Regions from separate parts of the Mesorhizobium sp. M0904 genome, predicted to be linked through region 2. Evidence: predicted binding sites of a transcription regulator. Region 2 holds the regulator's gene; each other region holds the start of a gene.
The links. Region 2 encodes PhoB, which activates phosphate uptake and scavenging genes when phosphate is short. Its sites were predicted from a motif close to TGTCATNNANCTGTCAT; they were not measured.
Positions count from the first base shown of each region.

Region 1: NKH80_RS24655 (PhoX family protein) is a predicted target of PhoB. The motif match lies at 2,457-2,473, and genes of this name have one in related genera.
Region 3: NKH80_RS10255 (alkaline phosphatase D family protein) is a predicted target of PhoB. The motif match lies at 1,488-1,504, and genes of this name have one in related genera.

Region 1 is NZ_JAMYOC010000026.1:36,295-40,498, reverse strand. It holds gene NKH80_RS24660 (GNAT family N-acetyltransferase) at 1-279, shown strand, start outside; gene NKH80_RS24655 (PhoX family protein) at 383-2,389, opposite strand; gene NKH80_RS24650 (hypothetical protein) at 2,592-2,930, shown strand; gene NKH80_RS24645 (phosphatase PAP2 family protein) at 2,945-3,646, shown strand; gene NKH80_RS24640 (helix-turn-helix domain-containing protein) at 3,961-4,204, shown strand, end outside.
Region 2 is NZ_JAMYOC010000012.1:145,613-149,816, reverse strand. It holds gene pstA (phosphate ABC transporter permease PstA) at 1-470, shown strand, start outside; gene pstB (phosphate ABC transporter ATP-binding protein PstB) at 467-1,270, shown strand; gene phoU (phosphate signaling complex protein PhoU) at 1,303-2,010, shown strand; gene phoB (phosphate regulon transcriptional regulator PhoB) at 2,027-2,716, shown strand; gene NKH80_RS14985 (ROK family protein) at 2,726-3,970, opposite strand.
Region 3 is NZ_JAMYOC010000007.1:216,891-221,094, reverse strand. It holds gene NKH80_RS10260 (MFS transporter) at 14-1,297, shown strand; gene NKH80_RS10255 (alkaline phosphatase D family protein) at 1,577-3,151, shown strand; gene NKH80_RS10250 (hypothetical protein) at 3,189-3,470, opposite strand; gene typA (translational GTPase TypA) at 3,669-4,204, shown strand, end outside.

The sequences.
Region 1 (4,204 bases), on a different contig from region 2:
GGCGTGAAAATCGAGGGCAGACTTGTGGCAATGGCCGGCGAGCGCATGAAGCAACCTGGCTATACCGAACTCAGCGGGGTGTGCTCACATCCGGAATTTCGCGGCGGTGGCCTAGGCAAGCTGCTGTCCCTGTTCGTGGCAAACCGGATAATGGCGCGCGGCGAAGTTCCCTATCTCCACGCCTATGCCAGCAACGCCACGGCCATCAGACTATACGAGTCCATTGGCTTCAGGTTGCGAAGCACAATGAATGTGGCCGTGGTTCAGCGCACCGAATGATTGGTCGGCGCATGATGCGCAGCATGGATGCATCTCATATCAGGAAAGGAAGGATTTCGTATGGTCGAAATCCTTCCTCGAGACTGCAAGGCCTTCCTGCGTCTCAGACCGCGATCTTGCCGCCGCCTTGCCTGGTGATGGCAACGACCGCCGGGCGCACCGGCATGTCCGGCTTGAAGTCAGGCCAGCGGGTCGACAAATCCTCATAATAGGAGGGACGCCCAAAAGCCTCCCAGTCCTCGCCACCGTCGCCTGGATGCTGGACAGCAACGAAAGCAGTCTGGTCGTCCGGCGCAAACAGGGGACCACACATTTCGGCGCCGATCGGCACACGGAAAAACAGCTTTGAGGTCGCCCGCGCCGGGCCTTCCGTGTCGACCGCCCACAGGCCGTCGGTGCGGCCTGTGGCCTTCGGGCCCTGGCCGTCGGTAGCAACCCAGAGGCGGCCGGCCGAATCGACCGCGCAATTGTCCGGCATGCCGAACCAGCCATTGGCAGTGGTTGCGGTGGAGAAGGTGGCGCCGATTTCGGCCACGGCGGGATCACCGCATTTCAGCAGGATTTCCCACTTGCCCTTGGTCGCAGCGAAATCACCGCCATCCTCGACGATCTCAATGATATGGCCAAAGGCGTTTTCGGCGCGCGGATTGGCGGCGTCGACCTGATCGGCCTTGCGCTTCGAATTGTTGGTCAGCATGACATAAACCTTGCCATTGGCGGCATTGGGCTGGATGTCTTCCGGGCGGTCCATCTTGGTGGCGCCAAGCAGGTCGGCGGCACGGCGCGTCTCGATCAGCACGTCGGCCTGGCTGGCAAAGCCGTTTTCCGCCCCCAGCGGCCCCTGGCCGAAGACGATCGGCAGCCATTCGATCGAACCGTCCTCGGCGAACTTGGCGACATGCAAGGTGCCGTCGTCGAGCAAATTCATGTTGGCGGCGCGATCGTCCGGATTGAACTTGCCTGTGGTGACGAACTTATAGACATAGTCGAAACGCTCGTCGTCGCCGAGGTAGAAGACGACACGGCCATCCTTGGCGACGATCGATTCTGCGCCCTCATGCTTGAAACGGCCCATGGCGGTGCGCTTCCTCGGCACCGACGTCGGATCCTGGACGTCGACCTCGACGATCCAGCCGAAGCGGTTCGGCTCGTTCGGCTCCTTGCCGATATCGAAACGGTCGTGATGCGCCGCCCATTCATAGGCGCCTTCGGGAATGCCGAGGCGCTTGTAATTGGCCGCCTCGTTATGGCCCTGCGGCAGCTCGCCCGAGAAATAGCCGTGGATGTTCTCCTCGGCCATGACATAGGTGCCCCACGGCGTGACGCCGCCGGCGCAGTTGTTGAGGGTGCCGATGACCTTCGTGCCGCTCGGGTCGGTGCTGGTCTTGACGCGGTCGTGGCCGGCGACGGGGCCAGACAGTGCCATCTCGGTATTGGAGGTGATGCGGCGGTTGTGCTTGCCGTCGCGCACGACCTGCCATTTGCCGGCTTCTTTGCGGATCTCGACAATGGTGCCGCCATGCGCGGCCATCTCGACATCGACTTGCTCCTTGCTGAGGGGCGCCTGCTTGGCTTTGCCATCGACGATGGTGACGAGGCCCGGGAACATCAGATGCGGATTGGTGTATTCGTGGTTGACGACCAGCAGGCCGTGCTCGGCCGAGCCGCCGATCGGGATATAACCGACATAGTCGTTGTTGTAGCCGAATTGTCTGGCCTGGGCTTCCGCCGACTGTTTTGTCGGATCGAATTCCGGCGAATCGGCGAACAGCGGATCGCCCCAGCGCAGCAGCACGTCGGCGTCATAGCCAGGTGCGACGTGATGCTTGTCGTCGATGCCGGCCTCGAGCTCGTCGAAAGCGAAAGCGGAGCCTTCGGCGGCGCGGGCGTTGTCGGCGGCGATCAGCGCCAGCGGGCTAACGGTAGCGGCTATGGCCGAGACGGCAAGCGAGCCCTTGAGGAAGCCGCGGCGCGAGAACCGCGCGGCGATGATCTCACCCATGGTGCGGTTGTCGGTGGGATTGGCTCCTGGCCCATCGTTTTCCTCGAGCAGGCTGGTGCGGAAATGGGCGTCAGGGGTGCGGTGTTCGGTCGAGCGCTGTTCAGTCATGGGGGCCTGCCTCTGGCTGGATGGATTGCTGGAGCGTGTTGCCTGGCCAATCCGGTATTACCGGCAGGTCACAGTTTGATGACATGCGGGCTAATTGCCACCTGCGATTTCGTATCCAACATCAGCCCCGCTTGACCGCGACCGGCGCTTCGGAAACAAGAGCTGCGGCAGGCGCGTAGGGACTGCATCGGGAGGAACAAAAGTGAGTTTCTGGGGACTTGGGCAGCTCTGCGTTTCGACGGTGATCTTCCTGCTGGCGGCGATGGCCGCAAAACAGTGGGGGCTGGCGCCGAGCCTCGGCAAGATCGTGCTGACGTTGGCGCTCTATTCGCTGGGCAATCTGATCATGCTGAGGCTGATCCGTGAATTCGGCATGTCTGTGTCGTTCAGCCTGTCGGCGGTGATCCAGCTGGTGTCGGTGAATGTGGTGGCGCTGGTCTTCTTCGGCGAGCGCGTCAATGCCTTGCAGGCAACCGGCATTGTGCTTGCCATCGCAGCTGTGGCGCTGATCACGCTCGGGCCCTATCTGCAAAGGCTGTAGCTGCGATCGGGCCGATGAAGAAGATTGCAAGCAGACTGCGCAACTGGCTGGAGTTCCCGGTTCTGCTGGCCGGGCTGGTCATTGCCGGCGGGCTGTGGGGGTTCGAAGAACTGATGGAGCTGGCGCGGGCGACCACGCCGCATGCCTTCGACACCGAAATCCTGCTTGCCTTCCGCAAGGCCGGCCAGCCTGACAATCCGATCGGACCGGCGTGGCTGGAAGGAGCGATGCGCGACGTCACCAGCCTTGGCAGCGCCAGCGTGCTGGTGCTGATCACGGCAGCAATGATCGTCTATCTGCTCCTTATCCGCAGGCCAGGCGCGGCGCTTCTCATGTTCGTCGCGGTGGCGGGCGGCCAGCTCCTGTCAAGCGTGCTGAAATTCGATATCGACCGGCCGCGCCCCGATCTGGTCTCGCATCTCGCCGATGTGGCATCGCTTTCGTTTCCGAGCGGCCACGCCATGCTGTCGGCGGTGACGTATTTGACGCTGGGCAGCATGGCGGCACGGTTTTTGCCCGGGCGCACAACGAAGATCTATGTACTCGTGCTGGCGGTGCTGACGACGGTGGTCGTCGGCATCAGCCGCATCTATCTCGGCGTCCACTGGCCGTCCGACGTGCTGGCCGGCTGGTGCGCCGGCTTTGCCTGGGCGATGCTGTGCTGGCTGGCGGCACGATTGCTGCAGCGATGGCTAGGGCGGGCCGACGGCACCTGACGTCGGCCGGACTACTTCAAATCAGCCTGTTGATCAGGCCATGTCCGCAGCCTGCCAGCAGGAAAACCATCGACAGCAAGACTGTCGAGGTCGCCAACGCTTTGAATGTCTTCACCTGCTCATCCTTTTTAAGGTCGTACCTGTGAAATCGGTACCGCAATGGATGTCCCGCCTAACGATGTCGAGGTTTGTAGCATGCCAGCGCACCGGCTGGCAAAGACTGTTGCATGTTTCACATATGCAAGATGATGTTTGACCCATCATTATGAAGGTATTATACGTGATACTGCAGAACTCAGACGGGGTTTTGACCGATGATCACTGCCGCGCAGATGCGTGCCGCGAGGGCGCTGGCCGGCATCGATCAGAAGACCCTCGCCGAGCGCGCCGGGGTTTCGCTTCCAACCATTCAGCGCATGGAAGCGAGCGACGGCGTGGTCCGGGGCGTGGTCGATACGCTGATGAAGGTCATCCAGGCCCTTGAAGAGGCCGGGGTCGAGCTGATCGGCGAGAACCAGGCGAGCGAGCGTGGCGGCAGGGGCGTTCGCCTCAAGCCTG
Region 2 (4,204 bases):
ATGAATTGATGGTGCGGCCAATGGGACATTTCTCGGCCATTGCCGGCGCCGTGGCGCTTGCCATCCTGGTCATTCCGGTGGTCGTGCGCACCACTGAAGACATGCTCAACCTGGTGCCGAACGCGTTGCGTGAAGCCGGTGCCGCGATCGGCGCGCCACGCTGGGTGGTGATCCGTTCGGTCGCCTACCGCGCCGCATTGTCCGGCATCGTCACCGGCATATTGCTGGCGATAGCACGCATTTCCGGCGAGACGGCGCCGCTGCTTTTCACCGCGCTCAACAACCAGTTCTGGAGCAGCAATATCAACGCGCCGATGGCCAGCCTGCCGGTGACCATCTTCCAGTTCGCTCTCAGCCCTTACGAGGAATGGCAGCAACTGGCGTGGACCGGCGCACTCATAATCACCCTGACGGTTCTGGGCTTGAGCATCCTCGCCCGCAGCCTTACCGGACGCAGAGAGGACAGATGACACAGATGTTGTCCCCAGACATGACGATGACCGAAACGGTCGCCAAGAAGACGAAGATCGAGGTCAAGAACCTCAACTTCTACTACGGCCAGAGCAAGGCGCTTAAGGACATCAGCCTGTCGCTGCCCGAGCGCAGCGTCACGGCCTTCATCGGCCCTTCGGGTTGCGGGAAATCGACGCTGCTGCGCGTCTTCAACCGCATCTACGAGCTCTACCCGAAACAGACCGCCGAGGGCCAGGTGCTGCTTGACGGCAAGAACATTCTCGACCGGTCGCAGGATCTCAACCTCCTCAGGACAAAGATCGGCATGGTATTCCAGAAGCCGACGCCGTTCCCGATGTCGATCTATGAGAACATCGCCTTCGGCGTCAGGCTCTACGAGAATCTCGGCAAGTCCGAGATGGACGGCCGCGTCGAGCAAGCGTTGAAGCGGGCCGCGCTGTGGAGCGAGGTCAAGGACAAGCTAAACGCCAGCGGCTTGAGCCTGTCCGGCGGCCAGCAGCAGCGGCTCTGCATTGCCCGCACCGTGGCAGTGAAGCCGGAAGTCATCCTGCTCGACGAACCGGCTTCGGCCCTCGACCCGCTGTCGACGGCCAAGATCGAGGAACTGATCGACGAGTTGCAAGCCGACTACACGATCGTCATCGTCACCCACAACATGCAGCAAGCGGCGCGCGTGTCGCGCCAGACCGCCTTCATGTATCTGGGTGAACTGGTCGAGTTCGACCGGACCGAGAAGATCTTCACGTCGCCCCGCGAGAAGCGCACGCAGGACTACATCACTGGCCGCTTCGGCTGAGCCGTTCCGATCATGCATATGAGGACAGGACCATGGGCGAACACACAGTCGCTTCTTTCGACGAGGATCTCGAGCAGATCAGCAAGCTGATCCGCGACATGGCCGACCTCGCCGGTTCGATGGTCGGCGGGGCGACCAAGGCCCTGTTGAATTCCGACAACGTGCTGGCGCAACGCGTCGTCTCCGACGACGCCATCATGGATGCGCGTCAACGCGAACTGGACGATCGCGCCATCACCCTGATCGCCAAGCGCCAGCCAATGGCTCACGATCTGCGCCATGTCGTCGGAGCGATCCGCATGGCGGGCGACCTCGAACGCATCGGCGACCTTGCCAAGAACATCGCCAAGCGTGTGAGCGCGGTCGGCCTCAGCGTCACGCCGCGCGACCTATCGCATTCCATCGATGCGATGGCGCAGCTGGTGCTCATCCAGGTGCAGGGCGTCATCGAGGAATATGCCGCAGGCGATGCGGCCGCGTTGGCCAAGCTGCGCGCCGCCGACGAGCGTATCGACGTCAAATACACGTCCGTGTTCCGCGAGCTGTTGACCTACATGATGGAAGATCCGCGCAACATCACCGCTTGCACGCATCTGCTGTTCTGCGCCAAGAATCTCGAGCGGATCGGCGACCATGTCACCAACATCGCCGAGAATGCGTATTATGTGCTGACCGGCGAGCAATTGCCCGTCAATCGTCCGAAGCAGGACGAAACGACAATGTCCGCGCCGGTGACATGATGGGGGTGCCCAGCCGATGATCGCACCACGCATAATGGTGGTGGAGGACGAGGAGCCGTTGGGCGTGCTGCTCCGCTACAATCTCGAATCCGAAGGCTACCAGGTCGAGGTGGTGACACGTGGCGACGAAGCCGAGATCCGTTTGCAGGAGAATGTGCCCGACCTTCTGGTGCTCGACTGGATGATACCAGCGGTTTCCGGCATCGAGCTCTGCCGCCGGTTGCGGGTGCGCCCTGAAACCGAGCGGCTGCCGATCATTATGCTGACCGCGCGCGGCGAGGAGAGCGACCGGGTGCGCGGTCTTTCGACCGGCGCCGACGACTATCTGGTCAAACCGTTTTCGACACCGGAATTCATGGCCAGGGTCAAGGCGCTGCTGCGCCGCGCCAAGCCGGAAGTGCTGTCCAGCGTGCTGAAGGTCGGCGACATCGTGCTCGATCGCGAATCGCACAGGGTTTATCGCAAGAAGAGCGAGATCCGGCTCGGGCCGACCGAATTCCGGTTGCTCGAGTTCATGATGCGGCATCCGGGCCGCGTCTTCTCGCGTAGCCAGTTGCTCGATAATGTCTGGGGCGAGACGATCTATATCGACGAACGCACCGTTGACGTGCATGTCGGGCGGCTGCGCAAAGCCGTCAACAACGGCCGCATGCCGGATGTCATCCGCACCATCCGCGGTGCCGGTTACGCGATCCGGGAAGATTGACCCGCCTGGTCAGGCGACGTTCTTTCTGACGCCGGGCCTCATTTGCGCGCCCGGCGCGAAAATCTCCTGGTCGACGAAGCTTAACGCCCGCATCGCGCAGCCTTCGCGGATCAGCGGCAATTCGTTCGGCTCGGTATCGAAGGAGATCGAGCCGGAGTGCTGGCCGCCGGCGGTCTGGGCGATGGCCTTGCGCAAGGCCGGCTCGATCAGATCGAAGGCGGCGGCACTGGCGCCGACCATCGCGACCGGTGCCGGATCGATCAGCGCGAACAGCGAGCCGAGACCGAAACCCAGCGCTTCGCCGGCCTTGCGGTAGGCCTCGCGTTCCGGCCCATCCTTCTCGCGCGCGCGGGCGGCCAGCGCGCGCATGTCGGCGTCGCTGACGTCGGCGACCGGTTCGCTGTCTTCGCTCATCTGCCTGGCGTTGCGCCAGATGGCATAGTTGCCGGCATAGGCTTCGATGCAGCCGCGCCGCCCGCAACGGCAGAGCGCTCCGCCCGGACGATGGATCATGTGGCCAAATTCGCCGCCCGAGGAATGCGTCCCGGTGAACAGTTCGCCCTTCAGCACAAGCCCCATACCGATGCCATGCGAAAGCAGGATGGCGATGAAGTCGTCGCGATAGCGATCCGGATTGCGCCAGCGCAAAGCCACCGCCATCATATTGCAGTCGTTCTCCACCGTGGCCGGGATGCCGAATTCGTCCTCCAGCATGTCGGCAAAGGCGATGTCGGTCTGCGGCGTGATCGGCGACCACAGCATGGCGCGTGCAGGGGAGTCGGTAATGCCCTGAATCGCCAGGGCGATGCGGGCGACACTGCGGACGTCAAGGTCTGGGTCCTCAAGCCGGCGCCGGACGATGGCCATGCATTCGCGGATCAGCTCGTCGCGCGGCATGGTCAGCGTGTCCGGCCGGCGCTGTTCCTCGGCGACCACCTGTCCCGCATAGTCGATAATGGCGGCCGACAGGAAATTCAGCGACAACACCACAGTCAGCACCGCCGCCGCTTCCGGGTTGAGGGCGAGGCCGACCTGTGGACGACCGCGTTTCAACGAAACGGGCTCACTTGCCTTGCTCTCGGCGAGGATGCCTTCCCGTATCAGGTCGGAGGAGATCGCCGATATGGTTGAATGACTGAGGCCGGTGGTGGCTGCGATCTCCGTACGCGATGGCTGGCCGGCCCGGCGCACCGCCGAGATCACCATCGCCCGGTTGCGCCGGCGCAAATCGTCATGGCGGATTCCGACCGACATCGTTTTGCTTTCCTCCCGGTTGCCGCGGCCGCTCATGAACCGGAAGCCGTCGGTAATGTCCGACAAATAGTGTCGGATGCGGCAAATAGTGTCAGATGCAGGTGGCGCTGTCATCGTTTATTCCGACGCTCGAAAAAACTCGCACAGTGATCAAAATCCATCAGAATCGATGTTGACAGCAGCCGGAGATCGGGCCAGTATTTTTTCGAGGCTCGAAAAAATTAGAGCTTCTAA
Region 3 (4,204 bases), on a different contig from region 2:
ACCGGTCAGTAACATGATAGCTCAATCCCGCCCGTTTGGCCAGCACTACGCTTTCGTCGTGGTCGCCGTCATCTTCCTTTGCCTGCTGATCGCAGCGGGCCTGCGTTCGGCGCCGGCAGTCATGATGCTGCCGCTGGAGAACAGTTTCGGCTGGCGGCGCGACGTCGTCTCGCTGGCCGCTGCCACCGGCATCTTCCTCTATGGCCTGACCGGGCCGTTTGCCGCGGCGCTGATGGAGCGGATCGGGCTGCGCCGCACCTTGCTTGCCGCGCTGCTTTTGATGTCGGGATCGACCGCGCTCAGCCTGTTGATGACCAAGCCGTGGCATCTGCTCCTCACCTGGGGCGTGCTTTCCGGCGTCAGCTCGGGCGCCGTCGCCACCGTGCTCGGCGCAACCATCGTCAACCGCTGGTTCAAGACCAATCGCGGCCTGGTGATGGGACTGATGTCGGCGTCCAGCGCCACCGGGCTGCTGGTCTTCCTGCCGTTGCTCGCCTCGCTCGCCCAGTCAGGCGGCTGGAAGCCGGTCGCCATCGCCATTGCCGTGGCCACCGCCTGCCTGGTGCCGCTGGTCTATATGCTGGTGCCGGAGCGCCCGGCCTCGATCGGCATGGTCCGCTATGGCGCCGATGCCGACGACGTGCCGCCGGCGCCGCCGGCCGCGCAAGGCAATTTCCTTTCGCATACGCTGAGCACGCTGCGCCGCGCCGCCGGCACGCGCGTGTTCTGGTATCTGTTCGCCACTTTCTTCGTCTGCGGCTTCACCACCAACGGGCTGGTCGGCACGCACCTGATCGCCTTTTGCGGCGACATGGGCATAGGCGAAGTGCAAGCCGCCGGCCTGCTGTCGATGATGGGCATTTTCGACCTGATCGGCACGACGCTATCGGGCTGGCTCACCGACCGTTTCGATCCGCGCAAGCTGCTCGGCGTCTATTACGGCATCCGCGGCCTGTCGTTGATCTATCTGCCCTATTCCGGCTTTTCGGCCACCAGCTTGATCATCTTCGCCGTGTTTTACGGACTGGACTGGATCGCCACGGTGCCGCCGACGCTGAGGCTTTCCAACGAGGCGTTCGGCGACCGCAGCGGACCGATCGTCTTCGGCTGGATCGTCGCCGGCCATCAGGTTGGCGCCGCGACAGCGGCCTTCTTCGGCGGCACCATGCGCGAGCTGCAAGGCAATTACGAGCTTGCCTTCCTGATCGCCGGTATGACGGCAATAGCCGCCGCCTGCATCTCGCTGCTGATCAACACCAGCCGCCCGGCCTTCGAGCCGGAACCGCAGGCGGCTTGAGTTGCAACGGCTGAGCGCTAATCTTCCCCCTTGAGGGGGAGATGGCCGCGAAGCGGCCAGAGGGGGTCGGTCCGACCGGGCTCGGCCCCTTATCGCAGGCGCAAGAGGTCGGTGCTCCATGCGAGACGACCCCCTCTGTCGCCTCCGGCGACATCTCCCCCTCAAGGAGGGAGATTCGCCATCCTGTTGATGTCAGAAAACCTTCATCGTTTCGAAATGTGCTTGAAACATTGAAGCTGGAGCTTGGCGGCGACGTTCAACGCCATCCAGGAGACAGCCATGAACAAGATTTCGATGACGCGGCGCGCTTTCGTCACGTCGGCCAGCGCCGTTGGCCTGGTCGGCGCGTCGGGCCTCGCGCTTCCCTATTACTCGCGCGCCAATCAGCGCCCGGCCTTTACCCACGGGATCCAATCCGGCGACGTCGATGCGACCAGCGGCATGGTCTGGGCGCGCACGGACCGGCCGTCGCGCGTCATGTTCGAAGTGTCGCCGACGGAGAGCTTCGCCAATGCCGTCCGCCTGGCGCCGCTCGATAGCTCGCCGGCCAGCGACTATACGGTGAAGCGGCTGCTTACCGATCTCGCCTCCGACCAGGACATCTTCTACCGCATGGTCGCGGCCGATCTTTCCGATATTAACGCCGTTTCCGAGCCGATCGTCGGCCGCTTCCGCACGGCACCTGCCTCGAAGCGCGACATTCGTTTCGCTTGGTCGGGCGACACCGCTGGCCAGGGCTGGGGCATCGACGACACCGGCATGAAGACCTACGCCACTATCGCCAAGCACACGCCGGACTTCTTCCTGCATTCGGGCGATACGATCTATGCCGATGGCGCGATGAAGGACGAGGTCGACCTGCCCGGCGGCGGCAAGTGGAAGAACACCGTGCTGATCGACGAAAAACGCAAGGTTGCCGAGACGCTGGACGAATACCGGGGTCAGTGGAAATACAATTTGATGGACAGGAACGTGCTGGCGCTGAACGCCATCTGCCCGACGTTCTACCAGTGGGACGACCACGAGGTGGTGAACAACTGGTCGGATTCGAAGGATCTGAGCGCCGACGACCGCTACACCGAAAAATCCATCCATGTACTGGCGGCACGCGCGGCGCGCGCCTTCCACGAAATGACGACGATCCGCTACGAGCCATCGGAGCCCGGCCGTGTCTACCGCAAAATCGCCTATGGGCCGTTGCTCGACGTGTTCTTCCTCGACATGCGTTCCTATCGCGGCCCCAACGGTCAGAATATGCAGGAGACGATGACGCCGCAATCGCGCATCCTCGGCGAACAACAGACGAAATGGCTGAAGCGCGAGCTGGCGAATTCCAATGCAACCTGGAAAATCATCGCCGCCGACATGCCGCTCGGCCTCGTCGTCTGGAACGACGGCACCAAGAAGGTCGGGGCCGAGGCAATCAGCAATGGCGACAATGGCCCGGCCAAGGGGCGCGAGCTGGAAATTGCCGACCTCCTTCGCTATATAAAGAACGCGGGGATCAGCAATACCGTCTGGCTAACCGCAGACGTGCATTACACAGCCGCGCATTATTACAATCCGGACAAGGCGCAGTTCCAGGACTTCAATCCGTTCTGGGAATTCGTTTCGGGTCCGATCCACGCCGGCACATTCGGACCGAATGCTTTCGACATGACTTTCGGCCCGGAGCTGAGGTTCATCAAGGCACCGACCGCCGAACAGGGTCAGAACCTGCCGCCGTCGGCCGGCCTGCAGTTCTTCGGGCTCGTCGACATCGATGGAGCCACCGAGCAGTTGACGGTGCGGCTGATGGATCGCGACGACAGCGAACTCTACAAGGTCACGCTCGATCCGGTGCGATCGGCGTGAGATTGCCTTTTAGGACCACCCGGAAGGTGGATGTGCATCAATCGGGATAGCAGACGACGGGAATCTTGGGCCAGACGGCGCTGTCGCATCCGGCGTTTTTTTGCCTTTGCTTGAAGGCGGTGCTGACCGGTCCGGTTACCACCGGGTCGACGCCGTCCGGAGCATCGGCAAAAAGCTGCTCTGCCGAGCGCTTGTCGGACGGCAGAGCAGACCGCGTCTCCTTGGACGGCGCGGCCGATTGCGCCGCGCTTGCCGCGAGGAGGACGGCGAGCGCGGTACATGCCAAAATCGGCCGGAGTTTGATGCCTGTCTCGATCATGAAATTCGAACTGTCCGGACCACGAAAGGTTCCGCCTTGGTTAATAATTCCACTTCACACCAAGACATTTAAGATTTGGTGACTTTATTTGGTGGCTCGCCTCCTCTTTCGCAATTGCGAAAAACCCTGTATGAGCCGCCCAACCGAAAGAGGCAGCGCCTTTTGGCCTGCTGCCTGCAACGCTCCCGAGACCAAAACATGAAAATCCGCAATATCGCGATCATCGCGCACGTCGACCATGGAAAAACCACCCTCGTCGACCAGCTCCTGAAACAGTCCGGCTCGTTCCGCGACAACCAGCGCGTCGCCGAGCGCGCCATGGATTCAAACGATCTTGAAAAGGAACGCGGCATCACCATCCTGGCCAAGGCGACCTCGGTCGACTGGAAGGATACCCGCATCAACATCGTCGACACGCCCGGCCACGCCGATTTCGGCGGCGAGGTCGAGCGCATCCTGTCGATGGTGGATTCGGCCATCGTGCTGGTCGACGCCGCCGAGGGCCCGATGCCGCAGACCAAATTCGTCGTCGGCAAGGCGCTCAAGGTTGGGCTGAAGCCGATCGTCGTCATCAACAAGATCGACCGGCCGGATGCGCGCCATGTCGAAGTGGTCAACGAGGTGTTCGATCTTTTTGCAGCACTTGATGCCACCGACGAGCAGCTCGACTTTCCTATCCTTTACGGTTCAGGCCGCGACGGCTGGGTCTCGGAAAACCCCGAAGGCCCGAAGGA